Regions from separate parts of the Agaribacterium sp. ZY112 genome, predicted to be linked through region 3. Evidence: predicted binding sites of a transcription regulator. Region 3 holds the regulator's gene; each other region holds the start of a gene.

Region 1 (5,091 bases), 1.2 Mb from region 3:
AAAACGGCGGTCGTATTTACCGCAGCCGGCACCTGGGCCACCGTGTAAAAAGACAATGGGTAAGCCTTCAGGGTTGCCACTTTGCTCGACATACAAGGTATGGGTGTCGTCCACGGCAAGTTCGTGGCGGGCATAAGGTTTTATTTCCGGATACAGTGGTGTCATGGCGGGTCCTGAGCCTATGAATTAGGTGGGGCCGCTAATGAACAAGCCCCGCTAAATTATAGTAGTACTCTGGTCGCAGCGATGGAAGCCTTAGTTGCGCTTGTTTATGCGTTTTCTGCTTCGGCTTTTTTCTTAGTTATCATTAGTTTGCCAAAGAACAAACCTGCCTCAAATAGTAGCCACATGGGGATGGCTAATAAAAGCTGGCTGATGACATCGGGAGGGGTCATAAACATGCCGAGAATAAAGCAAAAAACAATTACGTAAGGGCGTTTCTTGCCTAGGTTTTCGGCGCTGATGACTTCAGCATAAATTAACAGAATAGTGGCAATAGGGATTTCAAAGGCAATGCCAAAAGCAAAAAATAGCTTAATCACAAAGCTTAAGTAGCTACTTATATCCGTCATCATGGATACGCTTTCTGGCCCAATAGAGGTAAAGAATTGGAATACCAGAGGGAAGACGACAAAATAAGCAAATGCAGTACCTGCATAGAACAGGGCTATGCTACTAACCATCATGGGGATGACGATGCGCTTTTCTTTTGTATAAAGGGCAGGCCCTACAAAACGCCATATTTGGTAAAGAATATAGGGCATGGCGATATAAATCGCTGCAAAGAGGGTGAGCTTAAACGGAGTTAAAAAAGGCGAGGCGACATCGGTGGCAATCATCGATGTGTTTTCGGGTAAGAAGCGCTGTAGCGGTTCGGCAACAAACTCGTATATCTCATTGGCAAAGCTAAACAAGCCTAGAAAAATTAATAGGACGGCGACTAGAGCTCTTAGTAGACAAGATCGCAGTTCAAGCAGGTGTTCAACGAGGGGTTGGCCCTTGTCGTCATCTGGCATGCTTTGGTTGTTGGTCATGGGCGTCTAAAATGGTCGGGATTGGCGTTGGCTTCGCTTAAAGGATCGTTGTAATCGTCCTCTTCAGCCTCATCGTGTTCAGCGTTTTCAGGTTCAAGCCCAAGTTCAGCGTCAGCATTGGGGTCTTGATCGTGAGCGACTTGCTCATCAATACTGTCTTCTATGCGTTTGATTTCCGCTTGTAGGCTTGCATCAACCTCTTTGATTTGCTGATTGAAATCGTCAGTACCGAGATCCAATGATTTCAGAGAGGCCATAACTTGTTCGTTGTGCAATTCGCGGCGGATCTCATCCATGCCCAGCTGCTGCTCAAAGTCGGCACGGGTATTGTTGAGCGCACGCTTGATCCGCCCAATCCATAAGGCACCTGTGCGCAAGGTCTCTGGCAGGCGTTCAGGCCCAATAATTAGCAGGCCGACAACGATAACGACCAGCAGCTCCCAAAAGCTCATTACTTACTTTCTTCTTTGCTTTCTTCCTTTTTAGCTGTGCTTTCGCTGGTGTCAGCACTGCAGGTCTTTTGCTCCTCAACCTTTTTGGTTTCGGCTTCATCGTCGACAACTGCTTTTTTAAAGCCCTTAATGGCGCCACCTAAGTCGCCACCTAGGTTGCGTAGCTTCTTTGTTCCAAATAGCAGTAATACGATTACGAGAATAATAAGTAGTGAAGGGATGCTAATGCCGCCTAAACCCATGGTAGTACCTTCTTAATTTGTGGTCGTTGTTATTTCTGTGTATTGCGTGAGGCCTTTTCAACCAGGCCACTTAAATCAAAGCGACGGCTTAGTTCATCAAGCACGTCTTGGGTGTTGCAGTCTAAATGCGACAACATGACCATTGAATGAAACCATAAGTCGGCACATTCACTTATTACTAGTTCTTTGTTGTCGGTATTTTCGGCGTCTTTAGCAGCGATGATTGCTTCTGTCGCTTCTTCACCTACTTTTTCGAGTATTTTGTTAAGTCCTTTGCTGTGTAACTGCGCGACATAAGATGTGTCGGCATCAGCGTTGTCTTTACGCTCGGCTAGTACGGCGTCTAGTGCGTTTAACACGTCACTCATGAATAAATATCCTTCGGGTCCTTAATGACATCTTCACAGATCTGCCACTGTCCGTCGACTAAAGTGCGATAAAAGCAGCTTTCACGGCCAGTATGGCAAGCAATACCACCTTGTTGTTCGACTTTTAAGACGATGACATCCGCATCACAATCAAGCTGTATGCTCTTTACTAGCTGACTATGGCCAGAGCTTTCACCTTTACGCCAGAGTGCTTGGCGTGAACGTGACCAATAGGTGGCAACCATGTTGTCAGCGGTAAGCTGCAGAGATTCACGGTTCATCCATGCCATCATCAAGATTTTTCCGGTTTGGGCATCTTGAGCGATGGCAGGGCAAAGACCTTCATTGGTCCATTTAATTTGGTCGAGAAAATTACTCACAAAAAGCTCCGAGCTAAAGTGCCACAGTTTAGCGGAAAAACAACATTAACTTAGCTGACTGTGGCTCATATTTGATTTATTCGGGATCGAAGTCGTTTAGTACAAGCTGGCCATTTTGTTCGAGTAAGACTTGTACTTTTTGCTCTGCGTCAGTGAGTGCTTGCTGACAGTCTCGGCTCATCTTAATGCCTTTTTCGAACTGACTAAGTGCTTGCTCAAGGCTAAGTTCACCACTCTCTAGAGAATCAATAAGCGCTTCGAGTTCGCTTAAGTTCTGTTCGAAATTTTTGATCGATGCTTTTTTACTCACGTGCGCCTCCTGAATGGGCTCGAACAATATCGAAGCTCTTAGGAGGGGTCAATGGCCTCAAGTAGATAGCTTGCAGGTCGATAGCTAAAAGGGGCTTGTAAATAGGTGTATGAAGCGGGGCAGCTTTATAACCAAGTGCTATTTCTTGACTAGACTACAAACAGGACTTTCAAATCCTGACATAGGAGTAAAAAGTGGATTTAGCAACGATTGTGGGGATTATCGGCGCCTTGGCGCTGATTGTCGTGTCGATGCTGCTTGCTGGGGATCTGGGCATGTTTGTGAATGCACCATCTCTGGTGATTGTATTCGGGGGCTCGATCTTTGCTGTTATGGCGAAGTTTGGTTTGGGCCAGTTTTTGGGTGCAGCCAAAGTAGCAGGTAAAAGCTTCTCAAATAAAATGCCTGATGTGTTTGAACTGATTGATGAAATCGTGGCCTTGGCTGATGAGGCTCGCAAGGGTGGGCTGTTATCACTTGAGGGCAAGGAGGTCAGCAGTGACTTTCTGCAGCGAGGCATTCAGCTGCTAGTGGATGGGCACGACCCAGATGTGGTTAAGGCAACGTTGGGCAAAGATAAAATTCAAGCCGTAGAACGCCATAACGTAGGTTCACAGATTTTTATGTCCTTGGCGGATATGGCTCCTGCTATGGGCATGATTGGCACCTTGATTGGTCTGGTCGCGATGCTGGCTAATATGGATGATCCTAAGTCAATTGGCCCAGCGATGGCGGTGGCACTATTAACCACTCTTTATGGTGCTGTGGTTGCGAATGCTATTTGTGCGCCTATTGGTGAAAAACTTAAGCTGCGAGCAGCTGAAGAGGCCATGACCAAAAGCTTGGTTATAGATGCTTTATTGGCTATTCAGGCTGGACAAAACCCGCGTGTGATTGACGGTATCTTAAGAACCTACTTGCCAGAGGGTAAGCGAGTGGCTGAAGGCGGCGAATAGCAGTGAGCGACGAAGACGACGAACAAGGCTGCGAATGCGAACCCGGGCTGCCCGCCTGGATGGGCACCTTTGCAGATTTAATGTCGCTGCTGATGTGTTTTTTTGTTTTGTTGCTTTCATTTTCTGAAATGGATGCAATGAAATTTAAGCGCCTAGCAGGCTCGATGGCTCAAGCCTTTGGGGTGCAGAATAAATTAAACGTCACTGATATTCCTAAGGGCACGAGCATTATTGCGCAAGAATTTAGTCCTGGCCGGCCCGAGCCGACACCTATAAATGAAATATGGCAAAAAACGGACGATCTGACCGAAATGTCTTTAGAGGTAGAGTGCTCGGAGGAATACTCGATTGAGCAAGGTGATGAGGCGCTTGAAGGTGGTGTTAAGGTTGAAGTTAAGCAGAAGCTTGAAGATTTACTAGAGAGTACTCGCAAAGATGCCTACGAGTTGGCTGACGCACTGGAAGAGCAGATTGTTGCGGGTCAAGTTGAATTAGAAACGCGTGGCCGCTTAATTATTATTCGTATTCGAGAGAAAGGCAGCTTTATTTCAGGCTCTGCCGAAATGGCTCCAGCGTATAAAGATGTTATGCGTGAAGTGAAAGCAGTCTTGGCACTTAAAAAAGGAAAGATAGAGGTTCAGGGGCACTCCGATGATATACCCATACGCACATCGCGTTTTCGATCCAACTGGGAGCTAAGTTCTTCGCGAGCAGTTTCGGTTGCGCATGAGTTAATGTTAGGTGGTGAGGTGGACAGCCGTCGTTTTCAAATAAGCGGCTACGCCGATACTTTACCTCTGGTCAAAAATGACAGCGCAGAAAATCGTGCTCGTAACCGTCGTGTTGAAATATTGATTAAACAAGGTTTAGAGGATGAGCTCGAGGAAGAAGACATTAAGCTGCTGAAAGAAGATAAAGAGGGGCAAGATATCCTCAGAGAGTTAAATTTAGACCCTGAATATTTGTTTGACCTTGAGCCTGATGAAATCTTCTAAGGAGAAGCACTATGAAAGAAAGTGAACGGCGTCGTTATTTCCGGATTAATGATACTGTAGGGCTTACAATATTAAGCTTGAATGGCAAAGAGCTTCTGGGCGCAGAATCGGTGTTTTCAATGAACCCTCTTCAGTTAATTAATGAAGGGGATAATGAGTTAGAGGAGCTGGTTTCATTACTCAAAGATAAGCAACCCGAGGTTAGTCGTGCGCTTTCATTAATGAATCAAAAACTCGAGCGTGTTGCTAATTTACTGGCTTTAGAGAGTAATCTTCTTGAGCATTTCTCAGAGCGTATACAAGAAGTTAATATTAGCGCATGTGGTTTGGCTTTTACTCATCATGAGTTACTGC
Region 2 (5,091 bases), 1.4 Mb from region 3:
GTCTTGGTTTAAGTCATAGCCGCGCTCTATAGGAAGTGTATCCTGATCTAGGGCTTGGTAATATTGCTCGAGCTTCTTAACGTTTTGGCTGTAGTGTTCGGCCAGTGAGCTGATCGCGCTTAAACCAAAGGCATGCAATACACCATTGTTGTGAGTGGCATAACCTTGGAAATTGCGTTGCATGCTGCCGTTTTGCTGCGCGATGCTTAATTCATCGTCCTCTTTGGCAAAATGATCCATGCCGATATAGCGATAGCCATTAGCGCAAAGTTTAGAAATACTGTTATGTAGAATGTCGAGCTTTTCTTGAGGTTCTGGTAGCTCATTAGCATTGATTTGTTTTTGTGTTTTAAACAGGTGTGGCATATGAGCGTAGTTAAACAAGCTTAAGCGATCGGGGTCGAGTTCAATAATGTCGTTTAAGGTCTGCTGAAAGCTTTCTCTGCTTTGCAGGGGCAGGCCGTAGATAAGATCAACTGAAACGCTGTTGAATGCTAACTCGCGCGCTTCTTTCATTAAACTACTTACTTCTTCTTTGCTGTTAAAGCGATTAACTGCTTTTTGAACTTGTGGGTCGAAATCTTGTATGCCTAGGCTTAAGCGGTTAAAACCGAGTTTTTTTAAATTGTGTAGGCGCTGCTTGTTCATTCCTTGGGGGTGGATTTCGATGGAGCACTCAAAATTGTCATCTGCAAAGCTAAAAGCGCTGCGTAGCTCCTGCATAATGTCGCCAAGTTGCTCATCACTGAGATACGTCGGTGTGCCACCACCAAAATGTATTTGCTCGACAAGTGACTCTTTATTTATGTGTTGGGCTTTGAGCTGTATTTCTTTCTTTAAATATTCAAGGTAGGTATCCGCGTGGCTGTGGTTGGCGGTAATGATTTTGCTGCAACCACAGTAATAACAAACGGTATCACAGAAGGGGATGTGCAGGTATAGAGATATGCGCTGGCTACGGTCTTGAATGCGTTCTACGGCATGTTGCCAGTCTGTTTGTTTGTAATTACTTTCAAATTGCGGAGCTGTTGGGTAGGAGGTATAGCGTGGCCCAGTCAGGTCGTACTTTCTAATTAACTCGATATCCCAGTACATTTCGGTCGCTGAGTTGTGTTCGCTCATCTCTTTTGCCCCTATTTACCCTTAGCGTTCGGCTTTTGCCTGTTATTGCGCCATCTCAATTACGCAGGCGGCGATACCATTCACATTGCGCAGGCGGCGATACTATCAGTTTTTATTGGTTTTGCAGTCTTTGTTCTATTTTAAGTGCGTGAGTTTGATAAGGCTCAGGGCTTTAGGGGCTTTCTTGTTCTTATGTTTTTGTTTATGGCATAAGAAAACACCTATTCATAGATCGATGTTCTTGAAGTTGTGGCTGTTTTTGCCGATGCCTCTTAGCAGACCATTTTAGCAAGCACTAAGCAATCAAGGAGAACCTTATGTCTAGCCCCTCACTGCATACTTCCGTTCAGGCACATCGTTTACAACAAAGTTATTATCAGCTTAAGACAGAAAGAGCAGCTGAGCACAGTGGTGAGCAAGAGCAGCCGAATAAGGCGGAAAGTGCTGACACGGCTAAACCTGTGGCTTATGAAGTGCCTAAGGCGGAGAAAGGTCTTGCTGGGCGAACCGATGCTGCCAATACGATATTGGGGTTTATTGCAGGGCGTTTGCACTTGGATCAGGCCGAGGGTGCAACTAAAGAGCAGTTAGAGTCTCGTCTGCAGGCAGGTTTAGATGGTTTTGTTGAAGGCTTTTCTCAGGCTTATGAGCAGTTAAGTGCTTTGGCTATGCTGTATCCAGAGGTGGAAGACGCGATTGAAAAGACGTATAGCGATGTGCTTAATGGCATTGATGGCCTTGCTGAAGAGCTCGGTGTTGAGTCTCCTGTGATGGAGTCTTATAGAACTGATCAGCAGGAGCGTAGGCAGTTATTTAATGCTTCGCAGGCGGCTTCGAGTTCATCAGTTACTAAAGCTTCGTCTGTGGATGTAGCAAAGAGCGCTGCTGAACAACAAGCTCTGAGCGAGGCAGATAACCTTAGGTCTTTAATCGATGCTTCAAGTTATGATTATCGCGCCCATGAAACCCGTAGCTTTAATTTCCAGTTGAAAACGGCTGACGGTGATAGCGTCACTATTCGGGCTGCTTATTCAGCGAGCTCGGTTTTGGAGGGGCAGCGAGTACAGCACGCCACCGGTTCTGATTCTGAGCTTCAGGCTTCTTTTTATGCAAGCGCTGGTTTCTACCTTGATATAGAAGGGGAGCTCGATGAATCCGAGCTTGCTGCAATAGAGGATTTGCTAACTCAGGTAAGAGAGGTCAGTGGTTTGTTTTTTAGTGGTGATATTCAAAGTGCTTTTGAGCACGCCACAGAACTGGGTTTTAACAGTGATGAAATCAGTCGTTTTTCTCTGCAATTACGTTACGAGCGCTCAGAGCAATATCAAGCCTCTTATGCGGCTCAGCCGGCTCGTGCGGCAGCCACAGGTGAGAGTTTTGATAAGCAGGATCAGCAATTGATGAGCTTGGCACGTTTTGTTCAAGCCTTAGAGGATATGAGGCAGCGCGCAGATGAGTCAGGCCTTTTGTCTTTACCGGGAGTGGCTCGTGGGCAAACTGAAGGCAAAGACAGTATTGATAAAGTACCTAATGCTGTTGAGACAATGTCTAAGCTTTTAGATAGCTTACAGAGCTTAGCGGGTTCTTAAAGTTCTATTATCTCTTGTGGGCTAAGTAAGCTGCTTTCGTAACGCAATTAGGCTCGCCGTTACCGCAACATTAAGGGATTCAACGCCACGAGCCATATCTATGCGCAGGCGCTCATCACAGAGTGCTTGTACTTCTTTGCCAATTCCCTCACTTTCGTTGCCAAGCACAAAAATACGTGTGTGTTGATCATCTATGGCGCTAAAACTGGTGGTGGCCTTAAGGTCCAAGCCAGCAATGCGGGCGCCTTCTTGCTGGGCTTGACTCAGAGCTTGCGTGAGTGAGTCACAGCGTAGAATGGGGCAGCGAAATAAGCTGCCGGCAGACGCTTTGATGACTAAGGCGTCGAGTTTTGCGCAACCTTTGCGGGGTAGTATTAGGGCTTTGATGGGGGATGCACACACACTGCGAATAATCATGCCTAGGTTTTGAGGGTTGGTGATGCGATCTAAGGCGATGTATTCGCCGCCTGCCTCGAGGGTGTTTGCATCAAATTCAGCTAGGCCTTCGGTGCGTATATCCAGAGCCACACCTTGATCTTGTTTTGCATTTTTGCTGATGCGAGAGAGCGCGCCCTTATCGTGGTAAAGCACGTCCGCACCTTGTTCGCGTGCAAGATGTTCTATGTCATCTAGTACCTTTGCTTTTTTATTGCTAGAAGCAAAGTGCAGTCTCTCTGCTTTAACCCCAGGCATGCATAAAGCTTCATAAACGGTATTGCGGCCATAGATGGTGAGTAAACGTGAAAAAAGTTTTTTTTTCTTAAGGTAGTTGTCGGAATCACTCATGCTTGGCTCTATATTGTTGGCTGGCGCCGGCATTATACGGCAAAGCGTCTGAGTGGGCGCGTGGCATTCGTTTTACTTTGTCTAGTAAATGATCAGCCTTGGCCTTAAAGCCCTTCTGCGCCTCTCTAATCGCGTCTGCGTGATTTTAGTATGAAATTTAAGCGTCTTCTTGCTTAGGTTTGTAGTTGCTTTTGTGCTATTATCGCGCGCTTTATTTGTTCGCTTTAATACGGGCAGATTTCGGACTCGACAAGCGCCGCTTACAATAAGGAAGATCCTAGTTTCATGGGTGATATAGCTAAAGAAATTCTACCGATTACGATCGAAGACGAACTGAAGCAAAGCTACCTCGATTACGCGATGAGCGTTATTGTTGGTCGAGCCTTGCCGGATGTTCGCGACGGTCTTAAACCTGTACACCGCCGCGTGCTATTTGCGATGGGCGAGCTGAAAAACGACTACAACAAGGCCTTTAAAAAATCGGCACGTGTTGTTGGTGACGTGATCGGTAAATACCACCCGCATGGTGACAGTGCCGTGTATGACACCATTGTACGTATGGCCCAGCCGTTCTCTTTGCGTTATATGCTGGTTGATGGTCAAGGTAATTTTGGTTCGGTTGATGGTGATAGCGCAGCAGCCATGCGTTATACCGAAATCCGTATGGCCAAAATCTCCCATGAGATATTGGCTGACTTAGATAAAGAAACCGTCGATTTTGTGCCTAACTATGATGGCACAGAACAAATTCCTGAAGTGATGCCTTCACGTGTTCCGAACCTATTGGTTAACGGTAGTTCGGGTATTGCAGTGGGGATGGCAACGAATATCCCTCCGCATAATTTACGTGAAGTGGTCAAAGGCTGTATCAAGTTAATCGATGAGCCCGAAAGTAGCATCGAAGAGCTAATGGACTTAATTCCAGGGCCTGACTTTCCTACCGGTGCGATCATTAATGGCCGAGCAGGTATCTTAAAAGCCTATCGCACTGGCCGTGGCCGCATTTACATTCGCGCTCAAGCTGAGGTGATTGTGAATGAAAAGACCAAACGTGAAAGCATTATTGTTCATGAGATTCCGTATCAGCTAAACAAAGCCCGCTTGATTGAGCGTATCGCTGAGCTTGTGAAAGAGAAAAAGCTCGAAGGTATCAGCGAAATTCGTGACGAAAGTGATAAAGACGGTTTGCGTGTTGTTATTGAAATTCGTCGTGGTGACAGTGGTGAGGTTGTTTTAAATAATCTCTATGCACAGACCCAATTGCAGAGCGTTTTTGGTATTAATATTGTTGCCTTGGTTGAAGGGCAGCCTAAAGTCTTAAATTTAAAAGAGTTGCTTGAACACTTCATTAAGCATCGCCGTGAAGTGGTTACTCGCCGTACTGTGTATTTGTTACGCAAGGCGCGTGAGCGTGGTCACGTACTTGAAGGCTTGGCAGTTGCTATTGCTAATATTGATCAAGTCATTGAGTTAATTAAAAGCTCTGCCTCTCCTGCTGAAGCCAAAGAAGCCTTATTGGCTCGCGGTTGGGATGTTGGTTTGATCGGCCAATACCTAGAGCGTGCGGGCTCCGATGCATGTCGTCCGGATGGCT
Region 3 (5,091 bases):
AGTTGCCTTAGTGACGATGGACAGTCATCGCGTTGGTGCCGTTGAACAGCTTCGCTCGCTGTCTAATATTCTTGGCGCGCCGTTAAAAGTGGTATCGGTACGCAGCAGCCTGTTAAGTATTTTGGCTGAGTTAAGAGAGTTTCCCCTTGTATTAATTGATACTGCAGGCTTTCGCCACGGGGATACTCAACTTAACGAGCAACTTGCACAGTTGGATCAGTGTCCACAAGTAAGACGATTGTTAGTCATGTCGACTCTGAGCCAAAGCCAGCATCTGAAGGCGAGTATCCATGCCTATAAACCTAAAAAAGGACGCGATGCCTGCGTGCTTAGCAAGCTTGATGAAGCTTGTAGCTTAGGTGAGGCCATTGGGGTGCTTTGGCAAACTAAAGTTCCTTTGGCTTATATCACCAACGGTCAACGCATTCCGCAAGACATCCTTAAAGCGAATCGCAATGACCTAGTGAGTAGTGCCGTTCAGCTAGCAAAAGTGGCTCAACTAGAGACCCAGTTTGCAAACTAAAGTGACTTTAGGCCGACGCTTAGCGGCGCCTTTGCTACATTGAATATATAAAACGTGAGTGCGCCTATATGAGTTCTAATCATCCAGTCAGAGTTATTGCCGTAACCGGTGGCAAAGGTGGTGTTGGTAAAACCAATGTCTCCGTTAATCTAAGTGTTGCTCTGGCAGAAATGCGACGACGTGTCGTATTGATGGATGCAGATTTGGGCTTGGCAAATGTCGATGTCTTATTGGGGCTGAATGTTCAATACAGTATTGCTGATGTGCTCGATGGTTCTCGTACTCTACGAGAAGTCATGGTGAACGGGCCTGCAGGTATCAAAGTGGTTCCTGCAAGCTCCGGTGTTCAGCAGCTTGTGCAGCTTGGCAGCCATGAACATGCTGCATTAATTCACGCCTTTAGTGAAATAAGTGACCAATTAGATGTATTGGTTGTTGATACCGCAGCAGGTATTAGTGACATGGTCGTGAATTTTGTTCGCGCTTCTCAGGATGTCATTGTGGTTGTTTGTGATGAGCCTTCTTCTATTACGGATGCCTATGCCTTGATGAAACTACTCAATACTGAGCACGGAGTGAACCGCTTTCGAGTTATTGCCAACATGACTCGCAGCGCTAAAGAAGGGCGTTTGTTATTTGGTAAGTTAAATACCGTATGCGAGCGCTTTTTAGATGCAACCTTGAGTTATTTAGGTCACGTGCCTTTTGATGAGCAAGTGCGCAAAGCCGTGCAGAGTCGCAAGCCCTTATTGGAAGCTGCGCCAAGTAGTAAAGCCGCAAGTGCATTACGTGACATTGCCCAGAAGGTCGATCAGTGGCCTTTACCTCACGGCCCTAGTGGCCATTTAGAGTTCTTTATCGAGCGTCTCTTAAAAAGCGCTAATGCACAATCTGTGGTTTAGCCCTATAGGTGCTGAACAGAGCTAGAGTTCACGGGGGGAACACGCACACTATGTATGAGCAGCAATATGGGCAGCATAAAGCTGAACAATACGCGTACCTTGTTAAGCGTATTGCCTTGCATATAAAAGCAAGGATGCCCAGTTCTGTACAGCTTGAAGATCTCATTCAAAGTGGCATGTTGGGCTTACTTGAAGCCTCTGAAAAATACGATGACAGCAAAGGCGCGAGTTTCGAAACATACGCAGGGATACGTATTCGAGGCGCCATTGTCGATGAAATGCGCCGAGGCGATTGGGTGCCACGCTCGGTGCACCGCAATAAGCGCGAAATTACCGAAGCGATTACTCGGGTTGAAAAGCGCCTTGGCCGCGATGCTCGTGATACAGAAGTAGCAGCAGAGCTTAATATCGATATTGACGAATACTACAGCATGACTCGCGACTGTACGGTATCGCGTTTAGTGAGCCTTGAGGAGAGTTTAGAGGGGAATGATGAGCATGGCCCTGCGACCTTAAATGACCCTCGTTCTGAACAGCCAGAGAGAGAGGTGGGTGCTGCTGCACTGCGTCACGCCGTGGCCACACAAATTAAGCGCTTGTCTGAAAAAGAACAATTGGTCTTGTCTTTGTATTACAGCGACGAGCTCAATTTAAAAGAAATCGGGCTAGTACTTGGTGTGAGCGAAAGTCGCGTTAGCCAAATTCATAGTCAGGCTGCTGCGAGGCTGAAATCGAGATTAAAAGACTGGTAGTTGAGCTCAAATGGTCTAAAAACTGGATGACTGCTCACGAACGACTAGACTTTAAATCTGAGAGGGAGTGGAAGTAGAACTACAACGAAATCTTTGTAGCTACTTGATCTCAATGGGCTTGTACTTAACTCTCGATATGTGAGATAAGAATTAACTCGCTTTTAAAGGAGTAACAACAAGCCGTTTTAATTAGGAGGCGGAATTGGACAAAAATATGAAAATCCTGATCGTCGATGACTTTTCGACGATGCGACGCATTATTAAAAACCTGCTTCGCGACTTGGGGTTTACCAATACTCAGGAAGCCGATGATGGTTCGACCGCGTTGCCCATGTTACGCAGTGGTGATTTTGATTTTCTTGTGACCGACTGGAATATGCCAGGCATGACGGGCATAGAACTTTTAAAAGAAGTTCGAGCCGATGCGAAACTGGTTTCTCTACCAGTATTGATGGTCACAGCAGAAGCAAAACGAGATCAAATTATTGAAGCTGCTCAAGCAGGTGTTAACGGTTACGTAGTGAAACCATTTACTGCACAAGTGCTAAAAGAAAAGATCGATAAAATCTTTGAGCGTGTAAACGGTTAAGGCCTAGGAGCCTCTATGGCAAATGCATCTCCCATGCAGGATGACGGACAATTTATTGCCAAACTTCAGGACTCAGCTAAACAGCTTGTCGAGGTTCTGCAGAATGATGAATATGAAAGCGCATCCGTAATTATTCACGAGTTAATAGAAGCTCGTGATCAACATATATTTAAATCAGTTGGGCAGCTAACTCGGGCTTTACATACGGCCATTGTTAATTTCAACGTTGACGCAGATATCACTCAAACGCCCCCTGAAATCAAAAACTCAGAAATTAGTGATGCCTCTGACAGGCTGCACTATGTCTTAAGTTTAACGCAAGCGGCCGCCGATAAAACCATGGACAAGGTTGAGGCTGTGGCCCCTATTGCGATGAATCTTGGTCAAGAAGCACAGCGACTTCGTGATGACTGGGACAAACTTATGCGTCGCGAAATGACAAAAGCTGAATTTAAAAAGTTAGCGCAACGAATTGACGAATTTCTTATTCAAATGGGGGACGGCACCGAGCAACTGAATAAGAGCTTGCAGGATATTATTCTTGAACAAGGTTTTCAGGACTTGACTGGGCAGGCGCTTAAGAAAGTGATTGATTTAGTCACTGACGTTGAGCGTGAGCTTGTCGATTTAATGCGAATAGCGGGGCAGGTTGAACAAGTTACAGGCCTTGCTATTGAAGAGCAGCAGGAACAAGAAAAAGAAAATAGTTCCAAAGGAGAAGGCCCTGTTATTAAGCCCGAGTTGAGGGATGACGTCGTCAATGGTCAGGATGATGTTGATGATCTACTGTCGAGCTTGGGCTTTTAAGGAGGAATAATGGCTTTTGGCGATGACGAAGAAATCCTCCAGGACTTTCTTGTAGAAGCAGGAGAGATTATTGAGCAGCTATCAGAGCAATTGGTAGAGCTTGAGCAGCGCCCGGATGATAAAGATCTGTTAAATGCGATTTTCCGAGGCTTCCACACTGTGAAAGGTGGAGCAGGGTTCTTGCAACTAAATACCATGGTTGATTGTTGCCATGTAACGGAGAATCTATTCGACATATTACGCAACGGTGATCGTGATGTTACTGCAGAGCTGATGGATGTAGTACTTCAGGCTCTGGATACGGTCACTCAGCAATTTCAACAATTACAAAATGGTGATACTCCCGAAGCGGCTGACCCCCAGCTTATTCATCATTTAGAATTACTTGTGGCCGGTGAGGACATTGGTGGTGCAGCAGAAGACATTGGTGAAGTTAGCGCAAATAGCAACGATGTGGCTGCCCCAGAGTCTGCCGTAGAGCTCGATACAGAGTCGAATAAAGAGTTCAGTAAAGAGCCCGCTAGTTCTTCAGCGTCTAAAGCTGACTTTGACATGAGTGATGAAGAGTTTGAAGGTTTTTTAGATGCTCTTGATGATTCGGATTCAGGTTCTTCACAAGCCGCTTCAAGTGATACAGCTTCATCCAGTGCTTCTGATGAAATTACAGAGGATGAATTTGAAGCCTTATTGGATCAGCTGCATGGCAGTGGTCAAGCACCCGCACCTGCGGCAGCCAGTGCATCTGATTCACCAGACGCTGCTTCGAGCTCTTCTGTTGCTAGTGACTCGGATGAAATAAGCGAGAATGAATTTGAAGCTCTGCTAGATCAGTTGCATGGCTCAGGTAAAAGCCCTGGAAAAAGTACGACTGCTGAGCCTGTTAAAGCAGAAACAACAGATTCAAATGGTTCCAGCAGCGCTGATCTTATCTCAGACGATGAGTTTGAAAATTTACTTGATGAGCTTCACGGTAAAGGTTCTGGTCCAACCGAAGCAAGTAGCCCTGAGCCTAAAGTTAAAGATGCTGAAGATCAAACGGTATCTAAAAAAACAAGCGCAGAGCCCACTTCAAGCCCTGTTACACCGGCAGCAAAAACTGCCGCACCGGTTGCCAAGCTAAAACCCAAAGAAAACAAGGCAGGGGCTCAGAAAGCCAACGCTCAAGGCGGAGGTAACCAGGTTGCACAAGGTGAAACTACGGTAAGGGTTGATACTCAACGCCTCGACGACATTATGAATATGGTTGGCGAACTGGTATTGGTACGTAACCGCTTGGTGCGCTTAGGTGAAGAAAGTACCGACGAAAGTATGCAAAAAGCAGTGGGTAATTTGGATGTTGTTACTGCGGATTTGCAAACAGCGGTAATGAAAACCCGGATGCAGCCGATCAAAAAAGTGTTTGGTCGTTTTCCCCGAGTTGTTCGTGACCTAGCAAGAAACCTTAAGAAAGAAATTAACCTTGAGCTTAAAGGTGAAGATACCGATTTAGATAAGAATTTAGTTGAAGCTTTGGCAGAC
Region 4 (5,091 bases), 1.0 Mb from region 3:
ACAAACATGGAAGAGCTATTAGATTTATTCAATAGTAATGTAAGTGGAGTTACAACTACTGCCTTTACTGAGATTACCGCAGCAACAGCAGGTACCGGCATATTACGTGGTGCGGATACTATGGATTTAACTGTCCATCAGCTCGATGGAACGGTTAATACTTACCAGATCGGCGATACAGGAAGCATGGAAGAGCTAGTTGCTCGTATCGAAGAGGTGACTGGTGGCAATGTTAGTGCTGAGTTAAATGATGCGGGCTTACTTGTCATGTCTCATTCTTCTGGGGCTGCCATTAGTGTTGAATACGGTGGCGCAGCAACCGTTGCTAATACCGGTATTACCGCTTCAGCAGATGCAACCTTGGCAAATGCTTACCAAGCATCGTTGGACTTTAAGTCTGATGATGGTAATGGCGTAACGATTACGTATGGAGCGACAGCAGCACCTAATGCCACTCAACTTGGGGTGAACTCTCGTACTGCCGTGGGTGATATTACTGCTCTTGAAGTAGCAGATGGTACTGAATCTGCGTTAGCTGAAGGCGACGTAATGATTAATGGCGTTAGCATTGATGCTACGGCTATTGGCACGGACGCATTTGATACGATAGCTAATTTGGTCACTCAAATTAATGCGAAATCAGCAGAGCATGGGGTTGTGGCGACGGTAGCCGCTGGTGGCACTGCCGCAGATGGAGTACTTTCTTTAAACTCCGTTGATGGAACTGAAATAACAATTGAGTTAACTGGCGCAGCAAATGCTACGACTACAGGCTTATTGGAAACCAATAATTCGGCGACGCAAGGTAATTCTGTCGCGGATATTCAAATCGCAACAGTCGATGGTGCTCAAGAAAGCCTAGCCATTATCGATGTGGCACTGGAGACGATTAATGATACCCGCTCCCAGCTAGGTGCGATTGCTAACCGTTTAGAGTTCACTATGGGTAATCTACTCAATGTAGTTGAGAAAACTGAAGCTTCACGCTCACGTATTATGGATGCCGATTTTGCAGCAGAGACATCCGAGTTGAGTCGAGCTCAGGTATTACAGCAGGCGTCACAAGCCATGTTGGCTCAGGCTAATGCTCAACCTCAGCAAGTGTTGCAATTACTGCAGGGCTAGAATCAAGCCTGAGGTGAGTATAGATAGAACAGTACAACGCATGTTTTTCTATTGTGCTGTTCTATCAGTTTATATTTTTATCATACCCATCTAGATATAGAGCATCTTATTCTATAAATGACTATATCAAATGAAATGATTCTATTAATTAGTAGGTTAATAATAGATTGTTCTAATAGTTTTATTTTTATCTTTATTTATTTACCCCGTTTGAGAAAAACTAAAGTGTTTTTTATTTTGTAAGTCTTTGTTTTTTTATATGCATTATATTGCCTTAGGGCTGATTTGTATTTTCTTTTAAAGTTCCTCCCCGCTGTGCCGAAAGATTAAGTCAGGAAGGGTTGATTGTTATGGTCGCCTTTCAACTTCACCGGTCTTATTAGATCGGCGTTCGACAGACTTACATTGGGAGGCTCATCATGCCTTTAGTAGTTAATAGTAATATCGCGTCACTAAATGCTCAGCGCCAGCTGATGTCATCAGGTGGTGAGCTAGATAAAGCGAGTGAACGTTTAGCATCTGGTAAGCGTATCAACTCAGCGGCAGATGATGCTGCGGGTCTCGCAATTTCAAATCGTCAAACATCAGCTATTAGAGGCCTTGATCAGGCTATTCGAAATGCGAATGACGGTGTCTCATTAATTCAAACCGCTGAAGGTGCTTTAGACGAAACAACCAATATTCTTCAGCGTATGCGAGAACTATCTGTTCAGTCTGCCAACGGAATTTATTCCGATACAGATAGAGCCTCACTCAATGCGGAATCACAGCAGTTAATTGCAGAGATTGACCGTATTGCTGAAACCACTTCGTTTAATGGCCAGAATATTCTTGATGGTTCGCAAGGTGATGTAGCACTACAGGTTGGTTCTAATGCAAATCAAACTATTACCTTTAGCATTGGAGAGTTAGATGCAAATAGTTTAGGTGGAAGTGCTGGCGGCGATATTGTTGGTTCTGCGGTTGATTTAGTAGGAATAACTTTAGCCGATGACGTAACAATAAATGGCCAAACTATTGATGACGCAGATTTAGAAGCTGCAACCAATGTCGATGAGTTTCTTGCCGTATTGAATGACGGTGTGTCTGGAGTAGATTTTACAGCAACGACACGATTTGAAGCTGCAACAGTTGGTACCGGTGTCCTCCGCGGCGGTGACACTATGGAGATTGATACTGTTAATGCAGATGGTACTGCTACATCACTTGTTATTACTGATACTGGTAATCTTGATGAGTTGGTCGCGGCTATTAATGAAAAAGGTGGGGATGATATATCCGCAAGCTTAAGTGATAGTGGTAAGTTAGTGATTGAAAGTGCTAGTGGCGCGCAAATTACTGTGGGAACTGCGGCTACAGCTGAGCAGGATGCAGTGGGTACTGGCGGTGCAGCTACAGTACAAGAAGCTCAATTGTCGCTAACATCAACTGACGGTAATGAAATTACTGTTGCGTATGCGGATGCTACGGATGCAGATGATCTTGGAATAAACGCTCGTGCTGAAGGCGGAATTTTGAGTAGCAGTGCGACTCTTCTTGATGCAGATGCGACCGTCCTTTTGGAAGGCCAACTTGTTATCAATGGTGTTGAAATTGGTGCTGCTGATGGGACGGCAGTTGCAGATATCATAGCTGCAATTAATGATAAGGCTCCAGAAACAGGCGTAGTCGCTTCAGGTGCGACTGCTCAAGTTCTTCAGCTTAATTCTGTTGATAACTCAGCTATCAGTATCGAGGCTGGAACAACTACTGGTGCTGATGCATTACTAACGGCTTTGCATTTAGTGGAAACAAATACCTCAGCAACATCAGGAGATTCTGTTTCTGATATTGATATCTCAACCGAAGCCGGTGCTCAATCTGCCATTGATGTTATTGATACGGCGCTAGAGCAAATCAGCACAACACGTTCAGAACTCGGTGCTGTTAATAACCGCCTCGACTTTACAGTTTCAAACTTAAGTAACGTAAGCGAAAAAACATCGGCTGCTCGTTCTCGAATTGTTGATGCAGACTTCGCCGCTGAAACTGCAAATTTAAGTCGTGCACAGGTATTGCAACAGGCGTCACAAGCCATGCTGGCCCAAGCGAATGCTAGGCCTCAGCAAGTGCTTTCGCTTCTGCAGTAATAGCTTAAAGCAACGTTGGAGAGAAATAAGCTGGTGGCTGATCCACCGGCTCTTTTTCATAGAGAGGTGACCCATGAATGAAGTAAGACTCGCACAGCCGGCGGTACACGCTGCGCAGGCCTCTTCTTCATCTAAGGGGGACGTTAACGCAAGCGAAGAGATCAAGCCCTTAAGTGCAAGTGATAAGGCCGAAACGACAGAGGCCGAACAGGCGCCAAAAGCGCCAAACCCAGCAGACCTAAAACAGCAGGTTGCTAAGGTGAATGACTATGTACAAAGCGTGCAGCGAGATCTTCAATTTAGCGTGGATGAAGACTTAGATCGCACTGTTATTAAAGTGATTGATAGTGATTCAGGAGATGTAATCCGGCAAATACCTGAGGATATCTTTTTAGAGATTGCTCGGCGTTTGCAACAAGACGGAGAAGTCCACCTGTTGAACGCACTCGGTTAATAACAGTTCTCTTACTCTAGCAGGGACGTGGTGTAAGCCACGTCCCTTTTGTCGTTGGCGCAAATTCCCCCACTGTTTTCATATTAGTGCCTGCTGTAGCTGGCATTAATATCGCATATGTCTCTTACGAACTCTTAAACTCTTACTTTTGAGTCGTAGATCGGCATATAAAGGTCGTTCAAACCCTGTATTCAATGTCATTAGGGTATAAGTTTTGCCGTTTTGCAAACCAATGGTTCCTATAGCTCTGCTTGAATCAGGCGATACTTAAAAGTAATAAACGTAATGAGTGCATATGGACTGTGTTAGACAACGTAGCCTAAAAGGCCTGTTTTTCGGATTAGCTAATGATTGACAACAATATTATTCAAAGCCTTGGCGCAGGCTCCGGTATTGATAGCCAAAACCTAGTTAAGCAGCTGGTTGAAGTCGAGCGCATGGCGCCTCAACAGCGTATTGATTCTAAGGTTGAGCTCACCGAAAGCCGTATCTCTGACTTTGGTTTATTGACTAGCGCGCTATCAACCTTAAAAGATGCCGCTAATGCTTTATCCGATCCCGAAGCGTTATTCAGTAAAAGTGCATCGTTTACAGACAGTACGGCGTTGGTTCCTGTTGAGCTTGATACTGATGTACAAGCGGGTTCGTATGCGTTTACGGTTGAAGGTGTGGCCTCGTCACATACTTTAGCTTTTTCAGGCTTTAATGACCCGAGTGCTGAAGTGGGCGAAGGTACGTTAAGCTTTAATTTTGGTGCTTGGGATAGATCGGGCACGCCACCCTTAACCCCCAGTTTTACACAAGACACTGAAGCAGAGAGCTTTGATGTTGTTATTGATAGTGAAAATAACAGTTTAGAAGGTTTGCGTGACGCAATTAATGCAGCAGATAAAGGTGTGTCGGCATCGATTGTTTTTGATGGTGATGCTTATGTGCTAAGTGTTGTGTCGGAATCTGGCTTAGAGAATGAGCTAGAAATTATTGCCTCCGAAGCTGGCGGTAGCCCAAGTAATAATGATGCATCTGACCTCTCTCGATTTTCTTATAACGCAAGCAAAGATGGTTTTTCGAATGATGGGTATCTGAGCTATGAAAAACAAGTTGGTGCTGATGCAGAGCTTACCTTAAACGGTATTAGCATTAGCCGTGAATCCAATAATATTGATGATGTGGTTGCTGGTTTGAAATTGGATGTACTCAGTCTGACCGACCCAGGTGAAACAGTCACTATCACCATTGAAGATGATAAAAACTTTGCGGAGCAAAATGTAAGGGCTTTTGTTGAGTCTTATAATGCATTTATCGATGCCGTTGATCCTATTTTTGGTGTTAATGATGTTGAAAATGAAGATGGTACAACAGAAACTGTTATTGGATCGTTGT

Evidence for each region. Region 3 encodes FliA, which starts transcription of late flagellar genes. Its sites were predicted from a motif close to TAAAGTTATNNNNNNNNCGGCCGATANCC; they were not measured.
Region 1: pomA (flagellar motor protein PomA) is a predicted target of FliA. The motif match lies at 2,844-2,872, and genes of this name have one in related genera.
Region 2: AB1S55_RS16195 (DUF5610 domain-containing protein) is a predicted target of FliA. The motif match lies at 1,365-1,393, and genes of this name have one in related genera.
Region 4: AB1S55_RS14685 (flagellin) is a predicted target of FliA. The motif match lies at 1,424-1,452, and genes of this name have one in related genera.

What each region holds. Positions count from the first base shown of each region.
Region 1 covers NZ_CP166840.1:1,146,226-1,151,316, forward strand. The annotation lists gene pip (prolyl aminopeptidase) at 1-165, opposite strand, end outside; gene tatC (twin-arginine translocase subunit TatC) at 270-1,034, opposite strand; gene tatB (Sec-independent protein translocase protein TatB) at 1,031-1,486, opposite strand; gene tatA (twin-arginine translocase TatA/TatE family subunit) at 1,486-1,728, opposite strand; gene AB1S55_RS05125 (phosphoribosyl-ATP diphosphatase) at 1,758-2,096, opposite strand; gene hisI (phosphoribosyl-AMP cyclohydrolase) at 2,093-2,476, opposite strand; gene AB1S55_RS05135 (exodeoxyribonuclease VII small subunit) at 2,553-2,786, opposite strand; gene pomA (flagellar motor protein PomA) at 2,981-3,742, shown strand; gene AB1S55_RS05145 (flagellar motor protein MotB) at 3,745-4,737, shown strand; gene AB1S55_RS05150 (PilZ domain-containing protein) at 4,749-5,091, shown strand, end outside.
Region 2 covers NZ_CP166840.1:3,736,980-3,742,070, reverse strand. The annotation lists gene hemN (oxygen-independent coproporphyrinogen III oxidase) at 1-1,122, opposite strand, end outside; gene AB1S55_RS16195 (DUF5610 domain-containing protein) at 1,440-2,711, shown strand; gene AB1S55_RS16190 (TrmH family RNA methyltransferase) at 2,733-3,497, opposite strand; gene gyrA (DNA gyrase subunit A) at 3,783-5,091, shown strand, end outside.
Region 3 covers NZ_CP166840.1:2,372,955-2,378,045, forward strand. The annotation lists gene flhF (flagellar biosynthesis protein FlhF) at 1-523, shown strand, start outside; gene AB1S55_RS10310 (MinD/ParA family protein) at 592-1,425, shown strand; gene AB1S55_RS10315 (RNA polymerase sigma factor FliA) at 1,476-2,177, shown strand; gene cheY (chemotaxis response regulator CheY) at 2,380-2,766, shown strand; gene AB1S55_RS10325 (protein phosphatase CheZ) at 2,782-3,573, shown strand; gene AB1S55_RS10330 (chemotaxis protein CheA) at 3,583-5,091, shown strand, end outside.
Region 4 covers NZ_CP166840.1:3,379,879-3,384,969, reverse strand. The annotation lists gene AB1S55_RS14690 (flagellin) at 1-1,125, shown strand, start outside; gene AB1S55_RS14685 (flagellin) at 1,545-3,254, shown strand; gene AB1S55_RS14680 (flagellar protein FlaG) at 3,328-3,708, shown strand; gene fliD (flagellar filament capping protein FliD) at 4,056-5,091, shown strand, end outside.